One region of the Rothia sp. HMSC065G12 genome, then DNA from elsewhere that is predicted to be linked to it. Evidence: predicted binding sites of a transcription regulator. Region 1 holds the regulator's gene; each other region holds the start of a gene.
What was found. The regulator HrcA, encoded in region 1, represses chaperone genes, less so after heat shock. The targets are predictions, from matches to a motif close to TTNGCACTCGNNNNNNNCGAGTGCNAA.

Region 1 (3,259 bases):
GAACGCCTTGCCAGAGGCGCGGCATAGACAACCTGAGCTACTCACATTACCTTATTCAGTCAGAAAATCAATGAGCGACTCAACAGGTCCTAGCAGCGTAGGATCAAGATCAGAATAAGAGTCAACTCGGGAAAGAATACGTTTCCAGGCGTTTGCCACGTCTTCCTGGTTTTGATGTGGCTGTCCCAACCGACGTAGAATTCCTTTCTTCCAGTCCTCACCTCGAGGCACCTGCGGCCATGCCGGAATTCCGAGAACCTGCGGCTTGACGGCCTGCCAAATATCAATGAAAGGGTGCCCCACAATCTTAATATTTCCAGCAGCGCCGGGAACAGCTAAAGCCTCCGCCACAACACGTTCTTCCTTGGTGCCTTTCAGAAGATGATCCACAAGAATTCCAAGTCGTCGCTCTGGACCGGGGGAGAACTCTTCAACGGCAGTTGCTAAATCATCAACACCATGAAGGGGCTCGACCACAATACCTTCAACCCGCAGATCATGGCCCCACACTTTCTCGACGAGTTCCGCATCATGAAGCCCCTCAACCCAGATTCTGGATGCGCGCGCCACCCGTGCTGGAGCGTTTTCAACTGCTACCGAACCAGAACGAGAAATTTTGCGCCCTGAGGTCTTTCGTGGTGTTGGGGCAACAATCTCAACCGGTTCGCCCTCAAGAAAGTACCCGATTCCTAAAGGAAAATTTTTGACCCGTCCGTGAGCGTCTTCAAGCCCGAAAAATATTTCTCCACCGATACGTTCGGCACGCACTACTTCGCCAACCCACCCGTTAAGATCCTCAAGGACCATCCCGCGTTTTAGCTCGACCCGACGAGGAGAAGCAGGCCTGTTATTTATTGAGGCACGTGATAGATCTTGTGCACCCCAAGCGTATCGTTCACTCATATCTTGCATCCTTCGTACAACGGCACCACGGATATTGCCTGGTTTCCGCAGGTTAGCTTCTGGCAGAACCCATCCAATTCTAAAGTATTGATAACTCGCTTCTGGCGAAAGACTAGTACCGTTAGGGGTTACCCGGCTATGATAAAAGTAGTTTTTAGCACTCTCTCAACAAGAGTGCCAGATTATGCTTTTCCAGATTGTTAACCACCGATAGGGTCGCAAGGAGTACCATGTCACACGAACGCCGCATGCGCATACTGCAGGCAATCGTTGAAGACTACGTGCGCACAGGCGAACCCATAGGTTCAAAGACGCTGGCACAGCGCCACCATCTTCAAGTATCCAGTGCCACGATACGCAATGATATGGCAGCTTTAGAAGAACAGGGACTTTTGAGCGCACCGCACGCCAGCGCTGGGCGTATTCCTACAGAACAGGGATACAGGTTCTTCGTCGATGCTCTAACCGCGCCGCGTGCTCTCTCTGCAACCCAAGTTTCGGCGTTACGGCAAATTCTTGAAAGCGCACACAGCGTAGAAGACATGATTGAAGCCGCCACCCGAACACTTGCGCATCTCACGCATCAGGTAGCACTTATCCAGTACCCAACACGTAACGCTGGAACTCTCTTGCATCTTGAGTTCGTACCCCTAGATTCACGCACGCTTTTAGCATTGCTTATCAGTGATCTTGGCACAATCCACCGGGTTACCGTGATATTGCCGGAGACTACAGCCTTATCGCATGATGAAACTGTGTCAGCTCTTGCAGCGATTAAAGAAAACCTGCTTAAAATGCTTCAGGGTTTACCCTTCGAAAACATAAGTGCATTGCTGCCAGAAGCGCATCATCCAGCGTTGCGAGGTCGTTCTCCGGAGCTTACCGAAGCTATCGTGGATCATCTGCGAGCACAACCTTATTTTGAACGAGATATTCGCTTCGCGATCTCTGGCACCTCAAACCTAGCACGAAGTCACGACGACTTCTCGGCGAGCATAGCTCCCATTTTGGATGCGCTCGAAGAACAAGTTACGCTGCTTCGCGTGCTGTCTCACGCATCGGTTCAAGAAGCCGGGTACAGTGTAAGGATCGGTCACGAGAATACGGAGCAAGCGCTTCAAGGAGCTTCTATTGTCACTGGTGAATACGATTCACCCGTTGTAGTTTCATACGGCAAACAACATTTACCAGATAATGAAGGCGCCTTGGGGAAGCATACGGCAAAACTTGGCGTGGTGGGTCCAGTCCGCATGGATTACCGTGGTAACATTGCGGCGGTGAACGCGGTAGCTCGCTATCTAGGTCATGTCTTAGGCACACGAGCATCATGACATCGTGCGAGTAATTCCTCAGAACCCCGTAAACTTACCGATTTTATATTGACACCATATCCGGAGCACTCCGGTACGAAAAGGATAGAAGAAACACGTGAGCGATCACTACTCAACTCTTGGAGTCTCGAAGGATGCAAGCCCCGAAGAGATCAAAAAAGCGTACCGTAAAAAGGCGCGTCAACTGCACCCCGACGTTAACCCATCCGAAGAGGCAGCTGAGGAATTCAAACGTGTAACCCTCGCCTACGAAGTACTCTCAGATAACGAGAAACGCCGTAATTACGACGCTACCGGCGATGAACAGGGTCGTGCAGGATTCCCTGGAGGCGCAGGAGGGTTCGGCGGCTTTGGCTCAGGAAGTTTCGGGTTCCAAGACCTTTTCGATATGTTTACCGGAGGCGGTGGACAAAGCGGTCCCGCATCCCGCGTACGCCAGGGACAAGACGCACTTATCAACGTCTCGATATCCCTTAAAGACGCAGTTTTTGGCGTCGAAAAGACTGTAGAGCTTAACACGGCCGTCACTTGTAAATCCTGTGAAGGTGAAGGAACCGCTCCCGGAACCCACCCCGAAACCTGTGAGACCTGTCATGGCCAGGGATTCATGCAGCGCCGTGTTCAATCCATCCTAGGAACCGTCATGCAGCAGGTAGAGTGCCCCAGCTGTCAGGGATATGGCACCGTCATCAAACACCGCTGCCCAGAATGCCACGGACAGGGCCGTGTGGGCGAAAAACTCCCGCTGACCTTCACCGTTCCCGCCGGTGTTAATGACGGAGCCCGCATACGTCTGCGAGGTAAAGGCGAAGCTGGACTCAATGGTGGTCCCAATGGCGATCTTTATATTGATCTCAACGTTAAGCGCGATAAATACTTTGTTCGCGATGGTGATAATCTCACCACAACGGTGAATATTCCTATGGTCGCAGCCGTTTTAGGAACCACCGTACCCTTAGAAACCTTCGATGGGGTTCAAGAGATCACCATCCCTGAAGGCGCACAAAGCGGCGACATCGTAACTT
Region 2 (3,259 bases), on a different contig from region 1:
AGAACACGCGAAAATCCGCTCTCACCGATTTAGAGCGTGCCATGATTGCCCTGGAAAAACGGCACTGGAAGTACCAGGGCACCAAAGAGAAGGCGATTACCGCGCTCGGGCTCACCCCGATCGCCTACTACCAGAAGCTCAATACGATGATCGATAGCCAGCGTGTGATCGCCGCCGAACCCATCCTGATGCACCGCCTGCGCGAGGTTCGCGACCGCAGCTAAAGGCACCCGCACCGATGTGTGCATGAGCGCACGCCAATCTGAACAGGACGGATAAAGCCCCATACGGTACCCTGTAAGAGAGAGCTTTGGCAGGGCTCCACCGCGCAGAGCGGTACATCTATTACTCAACCTAGGGAAGTCATGAGCCAATACCCGCACGATGAATTCGACGACATCGACGAGAATACCGCCCGCCGTGGAACATACCGCGGTGTTATTGACGACCCTTCCAAGAGCCCCAAAGGCATTATTCCCGTTGTCGTCGCCGGTATTTTAGCGCTCGTGCTCGGCGGCGCCATGTACATTAACCACCCGCGCAGCAGCTCGCCCGAGGCCGCCGCGCGCGCCAAGAGCTACAGTGCCCCCGCCTCGCCTTCGGAATCATCGTCGCCCTCTGTCTCGGCATCCGAGCAGGCTAAGGATGCGAACGTGGCGGTCTATAACGCATCCGCGCCCGGCGGGTCTGCGGCCAAGGCAAGCGCCGCGCTTGAAGGTTACACGATTACCGAAACCGCGAACTGGTCGGGCACCCCGCCTCAGTCCAGCACGGTCTACTACAAGGACGAGGCCAAGAAGTCGCAGGCCGAAGCTATTGCGAAAACTCTGAATATCACGACGGTTCAGGAGAGCTCAGACACCTCGATTCTGGGCGAGAACGATATTGTGGTGGTGCTTGCCGCCGACTACAGCTAAACGGCATCATCCGGCTTGATACCGCGGTGTGCGGTACCGTTTATCATCCCCGCTAGTTTCGGGAACGTTCTATGAGCCCTATGCGCTCGCATATAACATCACCCCGGCGCTCGTACCTGGTTCTTCCGCTCCGTGCATTCGCACGCGAAGCCGTACCCGTTCACCCCATTGCGGCTTTCCGTGCGCCTCAAGAATGCGCTGAGGGCGATTAAGCTAAATTCGGTGCTCAAAATGTTTGCCCTCGGGCGCACCAAGTGCCAAAATTGTTTTTAGCACTCGGCGCCTTCAGGTGCTAAAACCGGTATCAAAATCTGCTTCGGCAGACCGGAAAACCTGAGCGCTCCATTCGAAACGTCCAGGAGGGATATCGCCACATGGCAAAACTTATTGCTTTTGATGAAGAAGCTCGCCGCGGTCTAGAGCGCGGACTGAACACTCTAGCCGATGCCGTTAAGGTAACTCTTGGCCCCCGTGGCCGCAACGTCGTGCTTGAGAAGTCGTGGGGCGCACCCACGATCACCAACGACGGTGTTTCCATCGCCAAAGAGATCGAGCTTGAAGACCCCTATGAAAAGATTGGCGCCGAACTCGTCAAAGAGGTAGCCAAGAAGACCGACGATATCGCAGGTGACGGTACCACCACCGCAACCGTGCTCGCTCAGGCGCTCGTGCGTGAGGGCCTGCGCAACGTGGCTGCCGGTGCTGACCCGCTGAGCCTCAAGCGCGGTATTGAGAAGGCTGTTGAGGAGGTCACCAAGACCCTGCTCGACTCCGCGAAAGAAGTTGAGACTGAGGAAGAGATCGCGGCAACCGCATCCATCTCTGCGGGCGATCAGGAGATCGGTAAGCTGATCGCTCAGGCTATGGAGAAGGTCGGCAAGGAAGGCGTGATCACCGTTGAGGAATCCAACACCTTCGGCCTGCACCTGGAACTCACCGAGGGTATGCGCTTCGATAAGGGCTTCCTCTCCGGCTACTTCGTGACCGACCCCGAGCGTCAGGAAGCCGTGCTGGAAGACCCCTACATCCTGGTGGTCAACCAGAAGATCTCGAACGTGAAGGATCTGGTTCCCGTTCTTGAGAAGGTCATGCAGTCCGGCAAACCGCTGCTGATTATCGCCGAGGATGTTGAGGGCGAGGCTCTGGCGCTGCTCGTGCTGAACAAGATGCGCGGCTCCATCAAGTCCGTTGCCGTGAAGGCGCCCGGTTTCGGTGACCGTCGCAAGGCTATGATGGCTGATATTGCGATCCTCACTGGCGGCCAGGTTATTACCGAAGAGGTTGGCCTGTCCCTGGATACCGCAACCCTTGAGATGCTGGGTAAGGCACGCAAGGTTGTTGTCACCAAGGACGAGACCACCATTATTGAGGGCGCTGGCGACGCCGCCGCACTTGAGGGCCGCGTGGCACAGATTCGCGCCGAGATCGCAAACTCCGATTCCGACTACGACCGCGAGAAGCTGCAGGAGCGCCTGGCAAAGCTCGCCGGTGGTGTGGCTGTGCTCAAGGCTGGCGCGGCAACCGAGGTTGAGCTGAAGGAACGCAAGCACCGCATTGAGGATGCTGTGCGCAACGCAAAGGCAGCCGTTGAAGAGGGTATTGTCCCCGGCGGCGGCGTGGCACTGATTCAGGCGGGCGCGAAGGTCTTCGACAAGCTCGACCTGAAGGGTGACGAGGCAACCGGCGCGAACATCGTGCGTGTGGCTATCGATGCGCCGCTGAAGCAGATCGCAACGAACGCTGGCCTTGAGCCCGGCGTGGTTGTCGATAAGGTTCGTTCCCTACCTGAGGGCACCGGTCTAAACGCTGCAACCGGCGAGTACGAAGACCTCATGGCTGCGGGTATTAACGACCCCGTGAAGGTGACCCGTTCCGCTCTGCAGAATGCCGCATCGATCGCCGGTCTGTTCCTGACCACCGAGGCTGTGGTGGCGAACAAGCCTGAGCCCGCATCCGCTGCGGCACCGGCTGCTGACCCGATGGGCGGCATGATGTAACGTTTCCCAACTGAGGGAGTATGTTGAAGCTCTCCGGGGTGGGTTCCTGACCCGGCACAATGCCGGGTACGGAATCCACCCCCGGAGAGCTTTTGTCTATGCTCTTCCCCTCTCAGGACCGCGAGCAGGTGGTTTTTGGCCCGCGCAGGTAGGAAAATCCTACCTTTTCGGCAAAATACTACCTGCTCGCGCGTATGCGTGATTGCTCGCGACGTGCGCCGTGATTCGTTCGGGATGGGCGAGCCGCGCGGTATGCTGGATTTATGATGCCTAACACCACCTCCAAATCTTCCGAAAACAACGCCCCCGATACCCCCGCCCGTTCCGACCAAAATGCAAAGAGTA
Region 3 (3,259 bases), on a different contig from region 1:
GCTTTTCATCAACAGGGGTTACTTGCTCCGCAGAATAGGGACTACTCAGCGTGGTTTTGTGAATGCGCAGGCCCTTGTCTTCAGCCTGTCCCGTCGCCTCCTGCCGCAGCACCGTGACCGTGCGTGCAACACCCTCCTGAGCCAAAGCGTTAAACCAAAGCACCAACTCCACGAGAGAGTCCTCATGCTCAACCCACTGCGCCGTGACACGCGGATGCGGGTTCGCCTCACTACGAATATCCTCAGGGCGCGCAATAGCCTCATGCGGCATCCCCGGACCAAGTTTGACACCCATTGGCATACCGGTTTTGGCCAGATCCACCACGAACGAAAGCGGTGGAGAATAGGCTTCGGGATCAAAAATACGTTCTGTACGGGATTTTACGACTCCGGTCAGATCACGTCTGGCCGGATCAAGCCATATGCCCTGCACGACCTTGCCGTTGCCATCACGAAAACTCTCGGGGTTAAAATTCGTCACATCACCGACCACAACCCGTGAACCCGAAAAATCCGCCAGATTTGCGGCAGCAAAAGATGCCGTCAACGGGTCAAGCTCCACAGAAACAGTCGCTAAGGATGCGCGCGCGAACTCCAACGAATCCGCGCCGATACCGCATCCCAGATCGGCAACCGAGCGAACCCCGGCACGGGCAAACACGGCCACGTGCTCGGCAGCAACAACCGGTCGAGTCGCCTGCTGCGCGCCGTGCTCGGTCAAAAACATAGTGCGCGCCCTATCGCCGAACTTTGACAGCGCCCGAGTGCGCGCCTTAACAAGGCTGAGAATATTGGCGGTCTCATCGGGCGTAAACCCCTGCGCCCGCAGCCGCGTAACCTGTTCGAGCGAGTGCTCTTGACTATAGGGGAAAAGCGCATCCGCGGCATCTAACGCCTGCCGGGTAAAAGGCAACTCGGGCGGCAATGCAAACGGCGGCGGGGGCACAAAATCAACCATAGGCTTAAGTGTAGTGGCATGAGCATATGCAGAAGGCTTGGATGCTGCGGCAGGTTCACGGGGCGCTCGCGTATTATCCTGTGCGCGAAACGCCGCCCTCGAAACGGCGCGCATTCTTGACCGGGTGCCGCCGGGATTCTAAAGTTGAATTTAGCACTCGAAGCGGTGCAGTGCTAAACGCCCAGGCACTAGGGCTAAACCGCTTCACAAATTTTTAAAAACGCTGACTAAAAAGGAGCATACCTATGGCTATTAAGCCCCTCGAAGACCGAGTAGTTGTCAAACTAGAGCAGGCTGAGCAGACCACCGCATCCGGTCTGGTTATTCCCGAAACTGCAAAGGAGAAGCCGCAGGAGGCTCGCGTAGTAGCTGTGGGCCCCGGTCGTGTGGACGATAAGGGCAACCGCGTTCCCGTCGATATCGCTGAAGGTGACGTAGTCGTGTTCTCCCGCTATGGCGGTACCGAGGTCAAGTACCAGGGCGAGGAATACCTGATTCTCTCCGCTCGTGACGTTCTGGCGATCGTCGACTAATTTCGCATATATGCAGGATGCGCCGCCGGTTTCTCGCGCGGCGCATCCGCTATACATGACCTAGATTCGGCGCACGCGCGCCTTCTACGATATCGAACGCTCACAACCCTCAAGGAGTAGCGAATATTCATGGCTAAACAGCTTGAATTCAACGATGCCGCCCGTAAGTCCCTGCAGGCCGGCGTTGATAAACTCGCCGATGCGGTCAAGGTTACCCTCGGCCCACGCGGGCGCAATGTTGTGCTCGATAAACAGTGGGGTGCACCGGTTATCACGAATGATGGTGTCTCGATCGCCCGCGAAGTTGAGCTTGAAGACCCCTACGAAAACTTGGGCGCGCAGCTCGCTAAAGAGGTAGCCACCAAGACTAACGACGTTGCCGGTGACGGTACGACCACCGCAACCGTGCTGGCGCAGGCACTTGTGAATGAGGGGCTGCGCAACGTAACAAGCGGTGCGGCACCTGCGGAGGTGAAGCGTGGCATTGAGGCCGCCGTTGAGCAGGTCTCCGAGCGTCTGCTTCAGGATGCCCGCGAGGTACAGGGCCCGGAAGTTGCGCATGTTGCCGCTATTTCGGCTCAGTCCGACCAGATCGGCGAGCTTTTGGCATCTGCTTTTGAGAAGGTCGGTCAGGACGGCGTCATTACTATCGAGGACGGCTCCTCCACTGAGATTGAGCTTGACATTACCGAGGGTATGCAGTTCGACAAGGGCTACCTTTCGCCTTCGTTCGTGACCGATGCCGAGCGTGGCGAAGCGGTTCTTGAAGATAGCCTCATTCTGCTCTACCAGGGTAAGATCTCCACTGTTGCCGAGATTATGCCTCTGCTGGAGAAGGTCGTACAGGCGAAAAAACCGCTGACCATTATCGCCGAAGACGTTGATGGTGAAGCACTGTCCACCCTCGTGGTGAATAAGCTCCGCGGAACTCTCGACGTTGTGGCGCTTAAGGCTCCCGGGTTCGGCGATCGCCGCAAGGCTATTATGCAGGATCTCGCCATTCTGACCGGCAGCATCGTGATTACCCCCGAACTGGGTATCGACCTGGCTCAGGCAACTCTCGAAGAAACCGGTTCGGCGCGCCGCGTGACCGTCACCAAGAACACCACCACGATTGTGGACGGCGGTGGCAGCAAGGAAGCGGTTGAAGACCGTGTGCAGCAGTTGCGCCGAGAGATCGAGGCCGTCGATTCCGAGTGGGATCGCGAAAAGCTCAAGGAACGCCTGGCGAAGCTCGCCGGTGGCGTGGGCGTGATCAAGGTGGGTGCGGCAACCGAGGTTGAGGCTAAGGAACGTAAGCACCGCATCGAAGACGCTGTGTCTTCTACCCGCGCGGCTCTTGAAGAAGGCATCGTATCCGGTGGCGGTTCGGCACTGATCCACGCCAGCAAGGCGCTCGACGGTTTTGAACTCGATAGCCACGACGCAAACGTAGGTGTGCAGATTGTACGCCGCGCCCTGGTACAGCCGCTGCGCTGGATTGCCGAAAACGCTGGCGACGACGGCTATGTGGTGGCGGCAAAGGTCGCCGAACAGCCCGTTGGTCACGGTTACAACGCCAAAACCGGTGAGTATGTTGATCTGTTCGAAGCGGGCGTAATTGACCCCGTGAAGGTCACCCGCTCTGCGCTGCAGAATGCATCATCTATCGCGGCTTTGGTACTCACGACCGAGACTCTGGTGGTTACCAAGCCCGAAGAAGAGGACGAAGACGAATAATTGATGGGTTGCCCGGTTCGAGGAGAGAAAATCTCGTTGAACCGGGCAA

Region 2: the regulator HrcA is predicted to act here: its motif matches at 1,187-1,213, upstream of groL (chaperonin GroEL).
Region 3: the regulator HrcA is predicted to act here: its motif matches at 1,109-1,135, upstream of groES (co-chaperone GroES).

Annotation. Positions count from the first base shown of each region.
Region 1 covers NZ_KV804815.1:412,362-415,620, reverse strand. The annotation lists gene HMPREF2804_RS07050 (DUF3097 family protein) at 52-903, opposite strand; gene hrcA (heat-inducible transcriptional repressor HrcA) at 1,134-2,234, shown strand; gene dnaJ (molecular chaperone DnaJ) at 2,332-3,259, shown strand, end outside.
Region 2 covers NZ_KV804811.1:5,709-8,967, reverse strand. The annotation lists gene HMPREF2804_RS02545 (DUF3263 domain-containing protein) at 1-224, shown strand, start outside; gene HMPREF2804_RS02540 (LytR C-terminal domain-containing protein) at 366-917, shown strand; gene groL (chaperonin GroEL) at 1,292-2,914, shown strand; gene HMPREF2804_RS10680 (hypothetical protein) at 3,093-3,259, opposite strand, start outside.
Region 3 covers NZ_KV804814.1:13,306-16,564, reverse strand. The annotation lists gene HMPREF2804_RS04345 (class I SAM-dependent methyltransferase) at 1-958, opposite strand, end outside; gene groES (co-chaperone GroES) at 1,204-1,491, shown strand; gene groL (chaperonin GroEL) at 1,621-3,210, shown strand.